Linked DNA regions of Allochromatium vinosum DSM 180. The protein of the gene in region 2 interacts with the protein of the main gene of each other region in a pairwise test. Links are inferred from orthologs where the notes say so. Each region holds a gene or a part of one and is shown on either strand. Other genes may lie near its edges.

Region 1 (10,199 bases), 470 kb from region 2 along the record:
TGATCTCGCCAGCCTGATAGAGGCTCATCTGACGCGCGGTCTCGGCCCACTGGGCCAGTTGCAGGCTGGTCTGGTCGGCGACCAGCTTGAACATGTCGAACATGCGCTTTTCCATCAGCTCCAGATCGAAGCGCCACCAGTCGCGGATGTCCTGCCCGGTGTCGGCGATGTACTTGGCCGCGTCCTCGATGTCGCGCTTGACGTAGTCCGAAACCTTCTCGGCTTCCTCGCGCGTCAGCTCGCCGAGCTCGACCATGCGCTCGCGCGTCTTGTCGACGATCTCGCGAAACAGGGGGGCCGATTCCTGCTGCGCCTTCTCGATCGCCTCGTGGGTCTGTTTGAGCATGCGCTCATAGGCGTCGACCAGCTTGTCGGTGGTGTCGTGCTTGTGTTCTTCGCTCATGGCGTGGCTCTTCGTTGGCTTGGGGAATGTTGACGTGCTCGGAATTAGGATAGCAAAAGCCCATGCGGTATCCTTGCGCGATCGAATCCGCAGGGCGTTTGGCGTCCTTCGGATTCCAATCTTTGGTTTCGAACCTTCACCCTCTTCGTCAGGACCATCAGCACCCATGCAGACCGACTATGATCCGCGCGCCATCGAGGCGGCGGCCCAAGGCTATTGGGAAGACCATCGATCCTTCAAGGCCGTCGAGGATCCGTCCCGCGAGAAGTTCTACTGTCTCTCCATGTTCCCCTATCCCTCGGGTCGGCTGCACATGGGGCATGTGCGCAACTACACCATCGGGGATGTGATCGCGCGCTATCAGCGGATGCTTGGCAAGAACGTGCTCCAGCCGATGGGTTGGGACGCCTTCGGTCTGCCGGCTGAGAACGCGGCCATCCAGCACGGCATTCCGCCCTCGCAGTGGACGCGCTCCAACATCGAATACATGAAGGGCCAGCTCAAGAGCCTGGGCTTCGGCTATGACTGGGAGCGCGAGCTGGCGACCTGCGATCCGGATTACTACCGCTGGGAGCAGTGGCTGTTCACGCGCATGGTGGAGAAGGGGCTGGCCTATCGCGCCAAGGCGACGGTCAACTGGGATCCCATCGATCAGACGGTGCTGGCCAACGAGCAGGTCATCGACGGACGCGGCTGGCGTTCGGGCGCGCTGGTCGAGAAGCGCGAGATCGAACAGTGGTCGGTGCGCATCACCGATTACGCGCAGGAACTGCTGGACGCGCTCGACGGACTGGACGGCTGGCCGGAGCGCGTGCGCACCATGCAGCGCAACTGGATCGGGCGCTCCGAGGGCGTGCACATGGAGTTCGGCGTGGCCGGCTCCGACGAGACGCTCGGCATCTACACCACCCGTCCCGATACCGTCATGGGCGTGACCTATGTCGCGGTGGCTGCCGAGCATCCGCTCGCGCACCGCGCGGCCGAGAACAATCCGGCGCTTGCGGCCTTCATTGATGAGTGTCGCAAAGGCGGCACCACTGAGGCCGAGCTGGAAACGATGGAGAAGAAGGGCCATCCGCTCGGTCTCGACGCCATCCATCCGATCACCGGCGAGGCCGTGCCCATCTATGCCGCCAACTTCGTGCTCATGGGCTATGGCACAGGCGCGGTGATGGCGGTGCCGGCGCACGATCAGCGTGACTGGGAGTTCGCCGAGCGTTACGGCATCGCCAGAAAGGCCGTCATCCGCTCGTCCGACGGCAGTCCGTGTGGCATCGAGCAGGCGGCCTACACCGAGAAGGGCGTGCTCTTCGACTCCGGTCCCTTCGATGGCCTGACCTCGGAGCAAGCCTTCGACGCCATCGCCGACTGGCTCGCCGAGCGCGGCAAGGGCGAGAAGACCGTCAACTTCCGTCTGCGCGACTGGGGCGTGTCGCGTCAGCGCTACTGGGGCTGTCCGATCCCGATGGTCCAGACTGCCGATGGCGGCATCCGTCCCGAGACCGATCTGCCCGTGCGGCTGCCCGAGGATCTCGTCGTCGACGGTTCCGGCTCGCCGCTCAAGAAGATGCCCGAGTTCTACCAGCTCGCCGGCGGCGAGACGCGCGAGACCGACACCTTCGACACCTTCTTCGAGTCGAGCTGGTATTACGCCCGCTACTGCTCGCCCGACTGCGACACGGCCATGCTCGACGAGCGCGCCCGCTACTGGCTGCCGGTCGATCAGTACATCGGCGGCATCGAGCACGCCATCCTGCATCTGCTCTATGCGCGCTTCTTCCACAAGTTGATGCGCGACGAGGGGCTGGTCGACTGTGACGAGCCTTTCACCAATCTGCTCACCCAGGGCATGGTGGTCGCCGAGACCTGGTATCGCGAGGACGCCGAGGGCCGCAAGCAGTGGTTCAACCCGGCGGACGTGGAGGTCGAGCGCGACGCCAAGGGCAAGCTGATCGGCGGCCGGCTCAAGTCCGACGGTCAGCCGGTCCGGTTCGGCGGCATCGAGAAGATGTCCAAGTCCAAGAACAACGGCGTCGACCCGCAGGCCCTGACCGAGCGCTACGGCGCCGACACGGTGCGCCTCTACACCATGTTCACCTCGCCGCCGGATCAGTCGCTCGAATGGAACGACGAGGGTGTCGAAGGGGCGTTTCGCTTCATTCGCCGGCTGTGGGCCTTGGCAGTCACTGAGGCCGAGGCGATCCGTGCCGCATCCATGCCGGACGAACTGGACGAACCGGCCCAGACCGCCCGCCGCGAGATCCACGGCGCGCTCAAAAAGGCGCTCTACGATTACGAACGCCAGCAGTTCAACACCGTGGTCTCGGGCTGCATGACCATGGTCAACACGCTCTACCGGCTGGAGTCCTCGACCGCGCGGGCGGCGGTGATCCGCGAGGGCGTCGGCATCGTACTGCGGTTGCTCGCGCCCATTGCGCCCCATGTGACCCATCATCTGTGGCGCGAACTGGGCTTCGGTGACGACATCCTGAACGCCGACTGGCCTCGGGTCGACGAGGACGCGCTCAAGCAGGACAGCCTCGACTACGTGGTCCAGGTCAACGGCAAGGTGCGCGGCAGCGTCAAGGTACCCGCCGACGCCGATCAGGCGACGGTTCAGGCCGCCGCATTGGCTAACGAACAGATCGCCAAGTTCATCGACGGTAAGCCGATCCGCAAGGCGATCCTGGTGCCGGGCAAGCTGCTCAATCTGGTCGTTTGAGGCGAGAGCCTGGAGGTCGATCGATATGGCGTGGACGCGAATGGCCTTGTGTGGGCTGCTGGCGCTGGTTCTGGTGCTTCAGGTCGGTTGCGGTTTTCGGCTGCGCGGCAGCGTCGAGATCCCGCCCGAATACAACCCGATGCTGATTCAGGCGCCTAGTGGTTCAGCGGTCGAGCGTGCCATGCGCGACCTGCTGGTCGGCAGTCAGGTCCGGCTGACGGCCAACCCGGCCGAGGCCAGGCTGACGCTGCGCATCCTGTCGGAGAACCGCTCTGAGCGGGTGGCGGCGGTCGACCTGAACGGCAAGACGCTCGCCTATGAGCTGCATTATCTGGTCGACTTCGATGCCGTCGGATCGGACGGCCAGACCCGAGTGCCGCGCCAGACGCTCGACCTGACCCGCACCTTCGACAACCCGGACGTCGAGGTGCTGGGCAAACAGCTCGAACAGGCGATGATCTATGATGACTTCGCGGTCGAGGCCGCCGACCGCATCCTGATGCGGTTGCGCGCGGTCCTGCGCTAACTGGCGGCTACATCCAGTTTCAGACAGGCGCGCCAGGCGTCGAGTAGCTCGGCATTGGCGGCGGCGATGGCCAGCCGGGGTTCCAGAGTGATCGCCGGACTGGGTTCGAGACTGTCCGGGATCAGATGCATGGCCGCCGCGCCGGCCTCATCGGCGATCAGGCGTCCGGCGGCATAGTCCCACAGCTTCTGGCCGCCGTGCAGATAGAGCTGAAAGCGTCCGGCCGCCAGCCAGCACCATTCGAGCGCGACCGACCCGAGATAGCGCTGCGAGCTGAAACAGGTCTGGCGGGTGACGGCTCGCAGCAGTTCGGGCGGGAGCCGCTTGAGATCGACCATCGCCAGACAGTCGCGGATCGATCGACTTGGCGCGAAAGGCTGAATCGGCTGGTCGTTCAGCCAAGCCCCCTGGCCTCGGGCAGCGACGAAGCACTCGTCGCGCACCGGGTCGAGGATAGCGCCGAGTACCGGTCGCCCGCTCTCGATCAGCGCCAGCGAGATCGAGAAGGCCGGAAAGCCGGCCGCATAGTTGCTGGTGCCGTCCAGCGGGTCGACCACCCACAGGGCGCTGTCGGCGTTTTGGAGCATTCGCTCCTGCTCGGCGGATGTCATTTCCTCACCGAGCAGCGGGATGCCGGGGAAATCGCGCGCGAGCGCTTCAGAGAGGTAGCGTTGGGCCGCTAGGTCGGACTCGGTGACGAAGCTGCCGTCGGCCTTGTGGCTCGCCGCTATTCCATGCCAGTTGGGCAGGATGGCGGTCGCGGCCGTGTCGCGTAGCAGACGGGCGAGGTGGGTCGGTTCGGCTGTCATCGTTCGCGGGCCTATTGGGTCAGGTGCTCTACACATCGCGCGCCGGACGCGCTTTAATTCACGTTTTCGTTTCTCGATTCCAAGATATGGAGCCTGTCGCGATGCCCTTACAACCCGTCATTCTCTCCGGTGGATCCGGTACGCGACTGTGGCCGCTCTCGCGTGAAGCCTATCCCAAGCAGTTCCTGCCGCTCACCAGTCAGCATACCATGCTGCAGGAGACGGTCGGTCGGCTCGACGGTCTGGCCGAGGAGCATCCGCGCCAGGCCATCGCCGTGCGCGATCCGCTGGTGGTCTGTAACGATGCGCATCGCTTCCTGGTCGCCGAGCAGTTGCGGCTGATGGGGCGACGGGCCGCCGCCATCGTGCTCGAACCCAAGGGGCGCAACACCGCACCGGCGCTGACGCTGGCCGCGCTTGTGGCCAATCAGTCGGACGCGGATCCGGTGATGCTGGTGATGCCGGCCGATCACAACATCCGCGACGAACCCGGTTTTCGCACCGCTGTCGCCGATGCCCATGCGCTGGCGCGCGACGGTGCCGTTGTCACCTTCGGCATCGTGCCGAGCAAGCCCGAGACCGGCTATGGCTACATCCGTCAGGGTGCGCCCTGCGAGCCGGCCGATCTGCATGGTGCGGCTTACGCACTCGACGGCTTCGTCGAGAAACCCGATGGCGAGACCGCCCAGCGTTATCTGGCCTCGGGCGACTATCTGTGGAACAGCGGCCTCTTCGTGCTGCGCGCCTCGGTCTGGCTGACCCTCATCGAACGCTTCCGGCCCGACATCGCTCAGGCCGTGACCCTGGCATTCGAGAGTGCCGCGAGCGATGGCGACTTCCTGCGTCTCGACAGCGCGCTGTTTGCGGCCTGCCCGAGCGATTCGATCGACTACGCGGTCATGGAGGCGCTGGCGCGCGCGGCCCGCAGCGGGGAGGCGAGCGATCTGCCGCCGGCGATCGTGATTCCGCTCAACGTCGGCTGGTCGGATGTCGGCGCCTGGTCGGCGCTGTGGGAGGTGCGCGAGCAGGACGCCAGCGGCAATGTGCTCGATGGCGATGCCTTCGTCCACAATGCCCATGACAATCTGCTGGTGGCCAAGCACCGCATGGTGGCGGCCATCGGTGTCGATAACCTGATCGTGGTCGAAACCCCGGACGCCGTGCTGGTCGCGACCAAGGAGGCGGCGCAGGACGTCAAGGCCGTCACTCAGTTCCTCCAGCGCGAGCAGCGCGACGAATACATCCATCATCAGCGCGTGCATCGACCTTGGGGGGCCTATGAGTCGATCGGGCGGGGATCGCGCTATCAGGTCAAGCGCCTGACCGTGAAGCCGGGCGAGTCGCTGTCGTTGCAGATGCATCATCATCGCGCTGAGCACTGGATCGTCGTCTCCGGCACCGCGCGCGTGACCTGTGACGACAAGAGCTTTCTGCTCACTGAGAACCAGTCGACCTATATCCCGGTCGGCACCACGCATCGGCTGGAAAATCCGGGCCGCATCCCGCTCGAACTGATCGAGGTCCAGTCCGGCAGCTATCTGGGCGAGGACGATATCGTGCGCTTCGAGGATCGCTACAATCGCGATCCGGTCGAGCCGCACCCGACCGACAAAACCTGTTGAGGCGCTCAGCGTCTCCCGCTCTTCATCACCACTTCACAACGCGGTTTCAATCATGGGATTCAAATGCGGCATCGTCGGCCTGCCCAACGTCGGCAAGTCGACTCTCTTCAATGCCCTGACCAAGGCGGCCATCGCGGCCGAGAACTACCCTTTCTGCACCATCGATCCCAATGTCGGCGTGGTGCCGCTGCCCGACCCCCGGCTCGATGTCATCGCCAGCATCACCAAGCCGCAGAAGGTGCTGCCGACCTCGATGCAGTTCGTCGACATCGCCGGACTGGTGGCCGGCGCGTCCAAGGGCGAGGGGCTGGGCAACAAGTTTCTGGCCAACATCCGCGAGACCGATGCCATCGCCCATGTAGTGCGCTGCTTCGAGAACGATGACGTGGTGCATGTGGCCGGCAAGGTCGATCCGCTCGGCGACATCGAGGTCATCAACACCGAGCTGGCGCTGGCCGATCTCGAATCGGTCGGCAAGGCGCTCGACCGCGCTCAACGTGCGGCCAGGACCGGCGACAAGCAGATCCTCAAGCGCAAGGAGATCCTGGAACGCGCGCAGGCCCAGCTCGACGCCGGTCAGCCGGTGCGCGCCCTGGGTCTTGATGAAGACGAACTGGACGAACTGCGCGATCTGTTCCTTCTGACCGCCAAGCCGACCATGTACATCGCCAATGTGTCCGAGGACGGGTTCGAGAACAACCCGCTGCTCGACCGGGTGCGGGCGCTGGCCGAATCCGAGGGGGCCGTGGTGGTGCCGGTGTGCGCGGCGATCGAAGCCGAGATCCTCGAACTCGACGATGAGGCGCGCGATGAGTTCCTGGCCGATCTCGGGCTGGAGGAGCCGGGTTTGAACCGCGTGGTGCGGGCCGGTTATCGGCTACTGGGTCTGGAGACCTATTTCACCGCCGGTCCCAAGGAGGTGCGCGCCTGGACCATCCCCAAGCAGTCCAGGGCGCCGCAAGCGGCCGGCGTCATCCACTCCGACTTCGAGCGCGGCTTCATCCGCGCCGAGGTGATCGCCTATGAGGACTTCGTTGCCTGCAAGGGCGAGCAGGGGGCCAAAGAGGCCGGCAAGCTGCGCTCGGAAGGCAAGGAGTATGTCGTCCAGGATGGCGATGTCATCCACTTCCGGTTCAACGTCTGAGGTTTGGGCAGGGTTTGGCGGGAGTTGGAAACATGGTGGCGATGTAGCGATCTCAGCGCATCCTGGGCGCCACCCGCCGAACCCTGGCCAGTCCGAGTGCTTCCAGCAGGCGGATATACAGCCAGCCGATATCGATTTCCCACCATTCGTTCGAGAGCCTCGCCGAGGTGGCGTAGGCATGATGGTTGTTGTGCAACTCCTCGCCGCCGATCAGGATGCCCCAGGGCACGATGTTCCTGGAGGCGTCATTGGGCGCAAAGCGGCGATAGCCCCAGTAATGGCCGATGCCATTGATGACCCCGGCGGCGAAGAACGGAACCCATAGCATCTGGACCGCCCAGATGGTGATCCCGATGGGACCGAACAGGATCAGATCGATCATCAGCATCAGCGCGACGCCAAGTCCGCTGTGCCGCGCATAGAGGTGACGCTCGAGTGCATCGTTGGGTACGCCGCGCCCGTAGCGCTCCAGCGTATCCGTCACGGCGGCTTCGCGGCGATAGAGATCGACGCCATCGAACAGGACTTTGTTGATCCCGTAGACCTGCGGGCTGTGCGGATCGTCCGGGGTCTCGCACTTGGCATGATGTTTACGATGGATAGCGACCCATTCGCGCGTGATGAGTCCCGTGGTGAGCCACAGCCAGGCACGGAAGAAATGGCCGGCGAGCGGATGCAGATCCAGAGCATGGTGCGCCTGATGACGGTGCAGGTAGATGGTGACGGAAACGATGGTCACATGGGTCAAGGCCAGGATGACCAGCACGTATCCCCACCAGGGCAGTTCGATGAGACCAAGCGGCATGGGGGCGGACTCCAAGTTGGAATAGACCTAGCTTGGTCGCCCCAGCCGCCGGCGTCGGTACGGTACCGCACATTCGGTGCGTCATGAATGCGCGGCAGCGTACAGAACGATTCGGCGCGCCGGTCTACAGTGAAACCGGATTGCCGCACCGAATAGATCCGCTGGATTTTCGGCGTTCGACATCAATCAGCCGTGACACCTTCCCCCATCGCCATCAAGGAACAGAATATGAATCCTCTCAACGTGACGGTGATCGCCGCTTCAATCGGCCTGATTTTCAGTGCCTGCATCAGCGCGCAAGCCCTATCGGAGACCACGACAGCACCGACGGTCGCCGGCGGGATGGAGCGATCCGCAGAAAGGCAAGCGAGCCAGGAAGCACTCGGTCAAACACGCGATACAAATTACGAGATGGCAAAGGACGACTGCAAGGTTCTGGAAAGCGGTGACCAGGAGCACTGTGAGGACGAGGCCCAAAAGCAGTACAGCAAATAGCCGGGGAGGCAGGATGAAAATTCAGACGCCGGCACACGGGAGCGATCCGGCGCTGAGTCATGCGCTAGGTCGGTTGATGCCTTCGCGCCCCGGAGTCCGCCGTGTCGGACGTCGTCACCGGCAACAGATTTTCCCCGTCCTTGAGCGGCCCGGCCTCGCGTGCCTGCTCCTCGATGACGATCGATTCGCTGTATAAACCCGCTTCCGCTTTTGTCGACACGACTTCCAGCTCGGCGTGCCGCGATTCCGCGGGTAGCCGTTTTTCCAGCGAGGGGCTTGGCACATCCGTCGCTTTCCGGGGGAGCACGGTGACGGGGATGCCTTGCGGGAAGACCACCTCGCGGGCCTCGTCGGGCATCGAGATGCCCTGGTTCTGAAACGCGCGCTTCACCAGCCGGATGACCGAGGAGCGTACCTTCTGCAAACTGTGCTCGCGTCCATTGAGCCAAAAGTAGAGGCGCAGGTTGACGGTGGCGCCGCCGAGGCTGTCGGCCAGGACCGATGGCTCCGGATCGTTCAGGACGGCTGGATGGTCCGACAGAACCTTGCGTGCAATCTCCTGGGCCTCGGCGATCGCGTCGTCGTAGCCGATGCCGACCATAAAGTCGGCGCGCCGGTTGGGACTGGTCGTGAAGTTGCTGACGATGGCCTTGTAAACGGTGGCGTTTGGAATCTGCGCAAGAGTGCCGTCGAGCGTCATCAGGACGGTGGTGCGCATGTTGAGCTGCTGCACATAGCCGGTCACGCCGGAGATCTCGACCAGATCGCCGGTCTCGAACGGCTGCTGGATGCTCAGAAAGATGCTGGACAGAAAGTTCTCGGTGATATCGCGAAAGGCGATACCCAGGATCAGGCCGATCAGACCGGTACCGCCGACCAGCGTCAAGGCGAGTTGCGTCAGGCCGGAGACCCGCAGAATCAGATAGACGCCGGAGAGGACAACGAGTCCGCCGGCCGCCCGCGCGATCACCGTTTGCAGCAGTTTCGTCTGAATCCTGTGACGGAGCAGGACACGGACGATTCGTATCGCCAACAGCGCCGCCCCCACCGACAGCGCCAGGATCAGCAGCCCGAACAGCACGAACGGCATGGCGCGGATGAAGTCGCGCCAGAGTGCGGAGAGTCCGCTGGAGGCCTGGCGAAAATCCCAGACCGAGGGTTCCGGTACTTCGAGTCGGTTGGCAACGGCGACGACGTCCTGAGTATTGCGCGCGAGATCGCCCGCCCATTGTTTCAGCTCATCGGACTCCACCAGACCATTGAGAAAGACGACGCCTTCCTCGACCCTGACCTGCGGGTCGGTGAACCAGTCGGTCGCGTGCAGCACGGTCTGAAGTCGCCGGCGGATTTGTTCGTCCTGCGCGACGGGTGCGACGTCCACCTTGGCGGCGACCGGGGACAGCTCTTCCCTGGTGGGGGTGATGAGTTTCTGCGGCGCGTCGCCCTCGTCGACGGGTTCCTGTGCCACGACCGGGTTTATCACTCCACAGCACAGGGAGGCGAGCAAGATCGCCCGCGCACAGGCCCCGACACGGCGGCAGCGCCATGGTCGCATGTGCTCGCCCCCCATTGGATGCGGTGGATCCAATCAGGTTTGCACCTGTAGGTTCAGGTCAAGCCAACGTCCGCACCGTCTTCTCGCGTTCCCACTGCCGGGTCTTGGCCGCCGCGAG
Region 2 (10,061 bases):
CCAGTCCCAGCTTGATGTAGTACATGGGACCGCCGAGATGACGGCCCTTGCCGTCGATCTCACGATAGTGCAGCGCCAGCACGGCCTCGGCGTACTTGGTCGCCATGCCGACCAGAGCCGTGCACCACATCCAGAACAGCGCGCCCGGTCCGCCGAGAAAGATGGCCGTGGCCACGCCCGCGATGTTGCCGGTGCCGACGGTCGCCGAGAGCACCGTCATGAGCGCGTGATACGGCGGAATGTCGCCATTGCCCTGGCTGACGCGCCCGCGCCAGAGCATGCGGAAACCGAAGCCGAGCTTGATGAGCGGCATCAAGCGCAGTCCCAGCATCAGAAAGAAGCCGACCCCAAGGATCAGGACCAACATCGGCGGCCCCCAGACCCAGCCGTTCAAGACGTTGATCCAAGCGGTTATCTGTTCCACTGCCGTCGTGCCCCCGTAGAATGCGTCGAGTTGAAGTCTGTCGAAAATCGAGCCGTTCGCCCCCGATCCACGCCGGACGCGACCCGCGCGACACTATAGCAAGGCCAGGCGGGCGACAAGGGAGGTGCGCCGCGTGCGTTCCATGCTCACGGCTTTACCGCGAACGCCTCCAGGCCGTATGCTCGCTCGACTCTCTTCAAGCTCCGGGTCTTCATGAAACTCCTCATCGACTTCCTTCCGATCCTGCTCTTCTTCGTCGCCTACAAGTTCGCCGGCATCTACTGGGCGACGGCCGTGGCCATCGGCGCCACGGCGGTTCAGGTCGCCTGGTTCTGGGCGCGCCGGCGCCGGGTCGAGACGCTGCCGCTGGCCACGCTCGGGCTGCTGGTCGTCTTCGGCGGTCTGACCATCGCGCTCCACGACCCGATCTTCGTGATGTGGAAGCCGACCCTGGTCAACTGGCTGTTCGCCGCCGTCTTCATCGGCAGTCACTGGATCGGCCAGCGCACCCTGATCGAGCGCATGATGGGCCAGGCCATCGAACTGCCCCAGCCGATCTGGGCGCGACTCAATGCGCTCTGGAGCGGGTTCTTCGTCTTTCTCGGGCTGGCCAACCTGTTCGTGGTCTATGTCGGCAGCGGTTTCTACGAAGCGCATCAGGCACTGCTGGCGGCGACCGGCGAGTCCGGCGTGGATCTTTCGGCCTGCGCGACGCTCTATACCGGGACGGTGCTGGATCTCTGCAACGCGGCCCAGGCGCGCGAGTCGACTTGGGTCGACTTCAAGCTCTTCGGTATGATGGGACTGACGATCGCCTTCGTGATCGCGCAGACGCTCTATCTCTCGCGTCACGTCAAAGAAGACCAACAACCCCAAGCCCTGGAGACGGATTGACGTGCTCTACGCCATCATCGCTGTCGATCACCCCAACAGCCTGCCTGCCCGCCGGCAGGCGCGTCCGGCGCATCTGGCCCGACTGGAAGCCCTGCGCGACGCGGGCCGACTGATCCTCGCCGGCCCGCATCCGGCCATCGACAGCCCGGACCCCGGTGAGGCCGGTTTCACCGGCTCACTGATCGTCGCCGAGTTTTCCGATCTGGCTGCCGCCGAGGCTTGGGCCGCCGCCGATCCCTATCGCGAGGCAGGCGTCTACAGCACCGTCAGCGTCAAGCCCTTCAAACAGGTCTTTCCCTGAGTCGCCGCGTCCAGGTTTGCTCGTGTGCCGAATCTGGCCGGCTCACACATGTCTCAATCAGTCTATTCTGTTCAATCGATGGAAATCGTCCTTATGAAGAAAACACCCCTTGCGCTCTTGCTGTGCACCCTGCTCGCCACTGGCGGCGTCGTTGCCGAGGACAAGAAGGACACCGATTCGCCCGAGACTCTGATCGCCACCGTCAATGGCACACCGTATCGACTCGATGTGTTCCGCGTCTTCTTCATGGAGCGTCTCCAGGGACGTCCGGCCAGCAACGATCCGGCGGTCCAGCAGCAGCTCTTCGATGAGTTCATGAACCTGATCGTCGCCTCGCAGGAAGGCGATCGTCGCAAGCTCGAGGGCGAGCGCAACGTGGTCGCGGCGCTGGAACTGGAGCGCATGAAAGTCATGTCGAACGCCGCGCTCTCGGCCATGGCCGACGAGATCGAGCCCAGCGAGAAGGAACTGAAGGACGCCTATGACCGCATCAAGGAACAGGCCACCCGCACCGAATACAAGGCGCGCCACATCCTGCTCAAGAGCGAGGACGAGGCCAAGAAGCTGATCAAGCAACTGGACAAGGGCGCCAAGTTCGAGGAACTGGCCAAGAAACACTCCGAGGGACCGACCGGCAAGGATGGCGGCGACTTGGGCTGGTTCGATCCGGCCCAGATGGTGGCTCCCTTCGCCGAGGCCGTGACCAAGCTGGAGCCTGGCTCCTATACCAAGGAACCCGTCCAGACCCAGTTCGGCTGGCACATCATCGAGCTTCAGGAGACCCGCAAGGCCGAACCGCCGGCCTTCGAGGACGCCAAGCCGCAGCTGACCGCGCTCGTCAGGCGCCAGAAGCTCGCCGAAATGCGTAACAACGCGATGGTCGAACTCAACGAAGAGGTCGTGCGCTTGAAAGCCGAAGGCGAGGACGCCAAGAAGGACTGAAGATAACGATCGGCCGTCTCACTGGCATGACCGGCGATCCGTGGCCGGTCATGCCGGAGCGACTGGATGCACCCAGCGCGGCCGACCGGAAACCGAAGTCGTCATCCGGTGGACACGGGCGAGACCAGCAAGGCTCAATTGGGCCGGCGCTTGAGCGTATCGAACGCCACGAGCTGCACGTCCTGCCGCTCGTCACTGTAGTAGGGCCGCTCGCCGCCGCGCCCCTGCTCCACGGCCAGCTCCTGCTCGCGCTCGGCGATCAGGCCCAGACACTGGCGCACCTGCTGGATGGTCGCATCCGAGAGCGGATGACGCATCCCCGGCGGCGGCGTGACATCCTTGACGATCGCCGTCAGCGTCTTGCGCATGGCGATCATGATCTGCTGTTCCTTCGATAAATCAGTCATCAGCGAGTGCTCCCGGTTGCGGTGTGTCTGAACGGCCATCGTCTCCATGTAGCGCCTGGAGCCGCGCGATCAAGGATTCGAGTCCGGCCTCGTCGATCACGACCACACCCAGGGCTTCGGCCTTGGCGAGCTTCGAGCCGGCTTCCGCGCCCGCCAGCAGATAATCGGTCTTTTTGGAGACACTGCCCGTCACCTTGGCGCCGAGTCCCTGCAACCGGGCCGCGAATTCCTCGCGCGGACGACTGAGGGTGCCGGTGATGACGAAGGTCTTGCCGGTCAGGGGCGCCGCGCTCGGCTCGGCGGGCATCGAATCGGAGCGCTCGACTTCGGGCCAGTGAATGCCGGCCGCCAGCAGATGCGCGATCGCCTCGCGATTGTGCGCCTGGGCCATGAAGCCGACGATGTGCGCCGCCACCACAGGCCCGATACCCTTGATCGCGACCAGATCCTCGACGCTCGCGGCCATCAGCGCCTCGATCCCGCCAACGTGTTCCGCCAGCAGCTGCGCCGTGGTTTCGCCGACCTCGCGGATGCCGAGCGCGAAGACGAAGCGCGCCAGCGTCGTGCGTTTGCTGTGCTCCAGGGCCGCGATCAGATTGGCCGCCGACTTCTCGCCCATGCGCTCCAACAAAGCCAAGCGGTCGGCGGTCAGACGATAGAGATCGGCCGGCTCACGCACCCACTCCAGATCGACGAGCTGCTCGATGAGCTTCTCGCCCAGCCCCTCGATGTCCAGCGCCCGGCGCGCGGCAAAATGCCGGATCGCCTCCTTGCGCTGGGCCGGACACCAGAGTCCGCCGCTACAGCGCGCGACCGCCTCGCCCTCCGGCCGGATCACGTCCGAACCGCAGACCGGACACTGGGTCGGCAGCTCGACCAGCCGTGCCCCGTCCGGACGCCGCTCGACGAGCACCCGCACGATCTCGGGGATCACGTCACCTGCACGGCGGATGTAGACACTGTCGCCGATGCGCACGTCTTTGCGCCGCACCTCGTCGAGATTGTGCAGCGTCGCCTTGGAGACGGTCACCCCGCCGACCTGCACCGGACGCAGCCGCGCCACCGGCGTCACGGCCCCCGTGCGCCCGACCTGAAACTCGACCGCCTCGACCTCGGTCAGCGCCTCCTGAGCCGGAAACTTGCGCGCGATGGCCCAGCGCGGATGATGCGCCGTGGCCCCGAGCGCCGTCTGCGCCGACAGCCGGTCGAGCTTGAAGACCACGCCGTCGATGTCGTAATCGAGCGTCGCGCGCCGCCGTCCCAAAGCCTCGAAATAGTCGCGACAGCCATCGAGTCCCGCCACCTGCCGTAGCTCGGGCGAGATCGGCAGCCCCCAGCCAGCCAGACGCTGGAGCATCTCGAACTGACTCTCGCCCGGCTCGCCCGCGATCTCGCCCCAGCCATAGGCGCAGAAACGCAGCGGCCGACGGGCGGTGACGCGCGGATCGAGCTGACGCAGACTGCCGGCGGCGGCATTGCGCGGATTGGCGAAGGGACGCTCGCCGCGTTCCTCCAGACGCGCGTTGAGCCGGTCGAATCCGGCACGCGGCATGTAGACCTCGCCGCGCACCTCCAGCACCTCGGGCCAGTCCTCACCGAGAAGCCGCAACGGCACGTTCGGAATGGTCCGCGCGTTGTGGGTCACGTCCTCGCCGCGCGTGCCGTCGCCACGGGTCGCGGCCAGCACCAGCACCCCGGATTCATAGCGCAGCGTGATCGCCAGCCCGTCGAACTTCGGCTCGGCGGTGTAGAGCACAGGATCGAATTCAGGCAGCGCAACCGTGAGACGACGATGGAACTCCACCAGCCGCTCATCGCTCATCGCATTGTCGAGCGAGATCATGGGGACAGCGTGCCGAACCTCGCCCAACTCCGGACGCGGCTCGGCGCCGACGCGCTGGGTGGGCGAATCGGGCGTGATCAGAGCGGGGTGTTCGGCTTCCAGCTGCTGGAGCTCGGCGAACAGGCGGTCGTACTCGGCGTCCGGGATCTCAGGATCGTCGAGTACGTAGTAGCGATGATTGTGATAGCGGATCTCGGCGCGCAGCGCCTCGATGCGCTGGGTGATGGCGGAGGACGTCACCGCCGCCGGGTCCGTTTCCAGCGTAGTTCGTTGTCGGTCACGGCCTGACGCAGCTCTTCCTCTTTCTTGACGGTCAGCGGCCGGCGTGCCGCATCGAGCACGTCCCCATTGAGCGACAGGGCCAGCTTGCGCGCCGTGGCCACCATCTCGTCGAGGATGGTCATGTCTTCGGGATCGCCCTCCAACTGAGCGAAGAGCACCAGTCCGGGGGTCGAAAAGCCGTCCATCTCATCGAAGGGGAAGCGCCCCGGCTTGACCATGTTGGCCATACTGAAATAGACCCGGGTCTCGTCTTCGAACTCGTCGAGACAGTGGAAGATGTCCATCTCGCCCGGATAGAGTCCGCAACCGGCAGCTACCTCCAGGATCTCCGGACCCTTGAAGGGATAACGGCGCGCGCTGACGCTCAACTGGATCAGCAGCGGATCAGACACCGAGACCTCGCGGCGTTTGGGAGCCTTGGGCGCCGAAGAAGCGGCTGGAGCTGCCTTGGCCGGTTTGGTCGTCTTCGGCTCCGGGATGTCCTCGGCCTCATCCGGCATCGGCTCAGGCTCGCGCATGCGCTCCACCCGACCGGGCTCGGGACTCGACTCGACGTCCGGTTCCGGGCTGATGCGCGACCGCAACCAGGACTTGGATCGCGCCGGCTTGGCCGCAGGCGGCTCTTGCACGGGCGGCGGCTCGGCGGCTTCGTAGCGGTCGGGCGCGGGATCATGCCGGCTCGGACGCACGCCATAGGGTTCGTCCGCGCCCTCGTCCTCGACCAGATAATCGTCTTCGTAGTCGTCGTGATAGCCCCCCTGGCGCTCGCGATGACGCTCCCAGAGATAGAGCGCCACGATCAGGATGGCTCCAATGACGATCAGGATCAGGCGGATGGTGCTGGCGTCCATTCGTGTGTTGGTTTTTTAGTGGGTTTTTAAGCTGTAAGGGCGCAAGTATAACAATGCCGGTTCGGGCTGTATCGCCCGAGATCGTTTCTCAGGCCACCGCCGCCAGACGCACCGCCTCGTCGACGTCGACGCTGACCAGACGCGACACACCCGGCTCGTGCATGGTCACGCCCATCAAATGATGCGCGATCTCCATCGTCACCTTGTTGTGACTGATGAAGATGAACTGCACCTGGTCCGACATCGCGCGCACCAGTTCGCAGAAACGCCCGACGTTGGCATCGTCGAGCGGGGCGTCGACCTCGTCGAGCATACAGAAGGGCGCCGGGTTGAGCTGGAAGATGGCGAACACCAGCGCCACGGCGGTCAGGGCCTTCTCGCCGCCCGAGAGCAGATGGATGCTGGCGTTGCGCTTGCCGGGCGGGCGTGCCATGACGCTGACGCCGGTTTCGAGCAGATCCTCGTCGGTCAGTTCCAGATAGGCCTGTCCGCCGCCGAACAGACGCGGAAAGAGCTGCTGGAAGCCCTGATCGACCTGATCATAGGTCTCCTTGAAGCGGCTGCGGGTCTCGCGATCGATCTTGCGGATCGCCTGCTCCAGGGTCTCCAGCGAACGGGCGATGTCGTCGTGCTGGGCGTCGAGGTAGGTCTTGCGCTCGGACTGTTCCTTGAATTCATCGACCGCCGCCAGATTGACCGCGCCCAGACGCTGGATGCGCGCGGCGACCTTGCTCAGTTCCTCCTGCCAGACGGTCTCGGTCGCCGCCGGATCGAGTGATTCCAGGATCGCGCCCTGACTGGCGCCGAGTTCGGCGAACTGTTCCTCCAGCGTGCGCTGGCGGACCAGACGCTCCTGACGCTCCAGCCGCACGGTGTCCAGTCCGCGCTGGTTGGCCTGGACCGCCTGCTCGGCGCGCTGACGCGACTGCTCCAGCGTGCGGACCTCGGCTTCCAGCGTTTCGCGCCGTTGGCGGGCCTCCTGCAATTCGTCCTCGACCTCGACGCGACGCACCAGATGTTCGTCGAGTCGTTCGCGCTGCTCGGCCAGCGGCTCGACGCCCTCCTCCAGCGCGGCGATCAGCTCATCGCGCCGGTCGAGTAGCTGGGTCTGCTGGGCCTGGGCGCGCGTCTGACTCTGGCGGGTCGCCTCGCGCGCGGCGCGGTTGGACTCGACCCGGATGCGCAGGGATTGCGCCCGGTCGCGGCAAGTACGTTCGCGCTCGCGGCTCTCGGCGACCTGGGTGCGCAGACGGGTGCGCTCCTGTTCCAGCGTGACCCGCTGTTCGGCCAGGGTCTCCATCTGATCGAGCCAGTCGTGCAGACGTTCGCGCGTATCCTCCATCTCGGCGAGCGATTCGGCGCTCTGGCGCTCCAGGTCGGCCCATTCCTCGTCGAGCGCGCGCCGACGCTCGGACTGATGCTCGACGCGCGTGCGCAGAGCACTCAGTTCGGAGCGCAGGGCCGAGCGCTCGCGCTCCAGGCCGGTCAACTCGGATTCGAGCGCGAGCCGGCGTTGTTCGGAGTCGGTGCGCGCGTCGCGCAGTTCGAGCTCCTCGTCGAGCCGCTCGGCCTCCTCGTCGGCGAGTGCGGCCAGCTCGGATTCGAGCGCGGCGATGGTCTCGGCGCGTTCCAGCACGCCCGAGGCGCCGTCGCGCTCCGGGACGCGCAGCCAGTGACGGCCGACCTCGATGCCTTCGGGCGTGATCAGGGTCGCGTCGCGGCTCAGATCATGACGCGCCGCCAGCGCCTCGCGCAGATGGGCGACCGTGTGCGTCGGGCCGAGCAGCCCGCCGATCGGCCAGGGCGACTGGGCGCGCTGGCCGAGCCGCCAGTATCCGGTCTCAGGCTCGGGTTCCGAGCCGGGATCGCCCGCCGTTTCGAGCAACACCAGACCGGGCGGCAGTTCGTTGGCGTCCGCCACGGCCGTCTCCAATGCATCGACCGTCACGGCGCGCAGGGCCTGTCCAAGCCGGATCTCGACCGCGCGCTCCCAGCCCGGTTCGACTTTGAGCTGCTCGACCAGACGCGCCGCGCCCGCCAGCCCCCGGCTCGCCAGCCAGTCGCGGCGCTCGACATCGGTATCGGCCAGCGCCGATTCCTGGAGCGCCGTCAGCGAGGCCAGACGTCCCTTGGCTTCGCGCAGACGGGTGCGGACCTGATCGAGCGTATCGGCCAGCGCGCGCAGTGCGGTCTCATGTCCGGCCAGCGATTCGAGCACCGCGTCGCGCTCGTCTTCCAGGGCCTCGATCCGCTCGTCGAGCACGGATTCGCGCTCGCTCAATTCTTCCAGCCGTGCCGAAACGTCGGATGCATCCAGCCGCGCGCGTTCCTCCTCGATCCGGCGCCGACGCTCGCGCTCGCGTCCCTGGGCCTGCTCCAGCGCCGTGAGTCGGGCACGTTCCAACTGCGCCTGCTCGGATGGCCGCGCGGCCTCGGCGTTGAAGGCGTCCCACTCGGATTCCCAGGACTTGAGCTGGTCTTCGAGCGTCATGAGCGAACCCGTCGCCTCCGACAGCTCGGACTCGGCCTGTTCCAACTGGGGTTCGTCCTCGGCGAGCGCGCGCGCGATCTCAGTCAGACGCTCGCGGTCGCGCTCCAGATGCTGCCCGGCTTCGTAGAGCTCCTGATCGAGCCGCACCAGCTCGGCCTCGCGCCGACCGCGTTCCTCGTTGGCGAACTGGATGGCCTGCTCGGCGCGGGCGATCTCGGCGCCGACGGCGTAATAGCGTCCCTGGATCGCGTTGAAGTCGTCGGAAGCGGCGTTGTACGCCTCGCGTTTAGACTCGATCTCAGCCTCCAGCCGCCGCTGTTCGGCCAGACCCGCTTCGCCCTGGTTCTCGGCCTCGGCCAGACGCCGGCTCAGCGCCTGGAGTTCATCGTCGAGCGCGCGCCAGCGCAGCGCCTTGAGTTCCAGATCCAGACGGCGTTCCTCGGCGCGCAACTGGGTGTATTTCTCGGCTGTGGCCGCCTGACGCTCCAGATGCAGCAACTGCTTGCCGACCTCCTCGCGCACGTCGTTGAGCCGGTCGAGATTCTCGCGCGTGTGGCGCATCCGGTTCTCGGTCTCGCGCCGGCGCTCCTTGTACTTGGAGATCCCGGCCGCCTCTTCCAGAAACAGCCGCAGATCCTCCGGACGCGCCTCGATGATGCGCGAGATCATCCCCTGCTCGATGATGGCGTAGGAACGCGGCCCGAGCCCCGTGCCGAGGAACAGATCCTGGATGTCGCGGCGCCGACAGCGCGTGCCGTTCAGGAAGTAGCTGGATTGACCGTCGCGCGCGACCTGACGCTTGACCGAGATCTGATCGAAGGCCGCGTACTCGCCCTCGGCCCCGCCGTCGCTGTTGTCGAAGATCAGCTCGATGCTCGCCACGCCGACCGGCTTGCGCCCGGTGCTGCCGTTGAAGATGACGTCGGCCATGGACTCGCCGCGCAGCATCTTGGCCGAGGACTCGCCCATCACCCAGCGCACGGCGTCGATGACATTGGATTTGCCGCAGCCGTTCGGGCCGACGATGCCGACCAGATTGCTCGGAAAGTGAACGGTCGTGGGATCGACGAAGGATTTGAAGCCAGCGAGCTTGATGCGCTCGAGTCTCATGGGTGAAGTGTTGGATTCCAGTTGGTTCAAGCCGTGGTTGTCGAGGTGCGGAGCATACCTTGTGGGACCGGATGTCTCCAGAAGCCGTGGCGTCACAGCCCGCGCGGTCTGCATCCCGGCTGGCGGCTCCACCCCGAACACAGGCGCTTGTGTTACCTTCCGCCTGCTCGTGGGTTCCCCAAAACAATGACAAGAGGCTTCAGATGCGCTCTGCCGTTCTCAAATCCCTTGCCGCCACCCTGATGGCAACCACGTCCTCTCTGGTGTCGGCCTATGATCTGCCGTCTGTGAATCTCGGATTCACCAGTTTCCTCGACGGCGGACCGCCGGCCGGTCCGGGCTGGTATGCCCAGCAGTACGTCCAGGTCTATCGTCAGGGACGTCTCAAGGATGCCGATGGCGACGACCTGCGCCTGCCGACCGGGCGCGGACTCGAAAAGGCTGAGGTGGACGTCAACGTCAGTCTGACGCAGTTGCTCTACTCGTCCGATCAGGAGCTGCTGCTGGGCGGCAAAT

What was found.
Region 1: the proteins of ligA (region 2) and leuS interact in binary tests that used the Escherichia coli proteins (3 or more experiments, as listed by UniProt). The link is inferred for Allochromatium vinosum DSM 180 from one-to-one orthologs.

The regions. Positions count from the first base shown.
Region 1 is NC_013851.1:1,056,735-1,066,933, forward strand. What follows is about bases 211-3,347. They hold leuS (leucine--tRNA ligase), read left to right. Parts: upstream 211-569; coding sequence 570-3,125; downstream 3,126-3,347. Other genes in these bases: ALVIN_RS04545 (zinc ribbon-containing protein), read right to left, coding at 211-403; ALVIN_RS04555 (LPS-assembly lipoprotein LptE), read left to right, coding at 3,151-3,347. In the rest of the region: more of ALVIN_RS04545, read right to left, coding at 1-210; more of ALVIN_RS04555, read left to right, coding at 3,348-3,651; ALVIN_RS04560 (inositol monophosphatase family protein), read right to left, coding at 3,648-4,460; ALVIN_RS04565 (mannose-1-phosphate guanylyltransferase/mannose-6-phosphate isomerase), read left to right, coding at 4,562-6,082; redox-regulated ATPase YchF, read left to right, coding at 6,135-7,226; ALVIN_RS04580 (hypothetical protein), read left to right, coding at 8,260-8,526; ALVIN_RS04585 (mechanosensitive ion channel family protein), read right to left, coding at 8,591-10,081; ALVIN_RS04590 (type 1 glutamine amidotransferase family protein), read right to left, coding at 10,140-10,199.
Region 2 is NC_013851.1:1,523,326-1,533,386, reverse strand. What follows is about bases 2,507-5,505. They hold ligA (NAD-dependent DNA ligase LigA), read right to left. Parts: upstream 5,052-5,505; coding sequence 2,961-5,051; downstream 2,507-2,960. Other genes in these bases: zipA (cell division protein ZipA), read right to left, coding at 5,048-5,505; ALVIN_RS06590 (hypothetical protein), read right to left, coding at 2,696-2,968; ALVIN_RS06595 (peptidylprolyl isomerase), read left to right, coding at 2,507-2,561. Outside these bases: ALVIN_RS06610 (alanine/glycine:cation symporter family protein), read right to left, coding at 1-424; ALVIN_RS06605 (septation protein A), read left to right, coding at 638-1,318; ALVIN_RS06600 (YciI family protein), read left to right, coding at 1,320-1,619; more of ALVIN_RS06595, read left to right, coding at 1,713-2,506; more of zipA, read right to left, coding at 5,506-5,944; chromosome segregation protein SMC, read right to left, coding at 6,033-9,545; ALVIN_RS06570 (SphA family protein), read left to right, coding at 9,749-10,061. UniProt on the Escherichia coli protein: DNA ligase that catalyzes the formation of phosphodiester linkages between 5'-phosphoryl and 3'-hydroxyl groups in double-stranded DNA using NAD as a coenzyme and as the energy source for the reaction.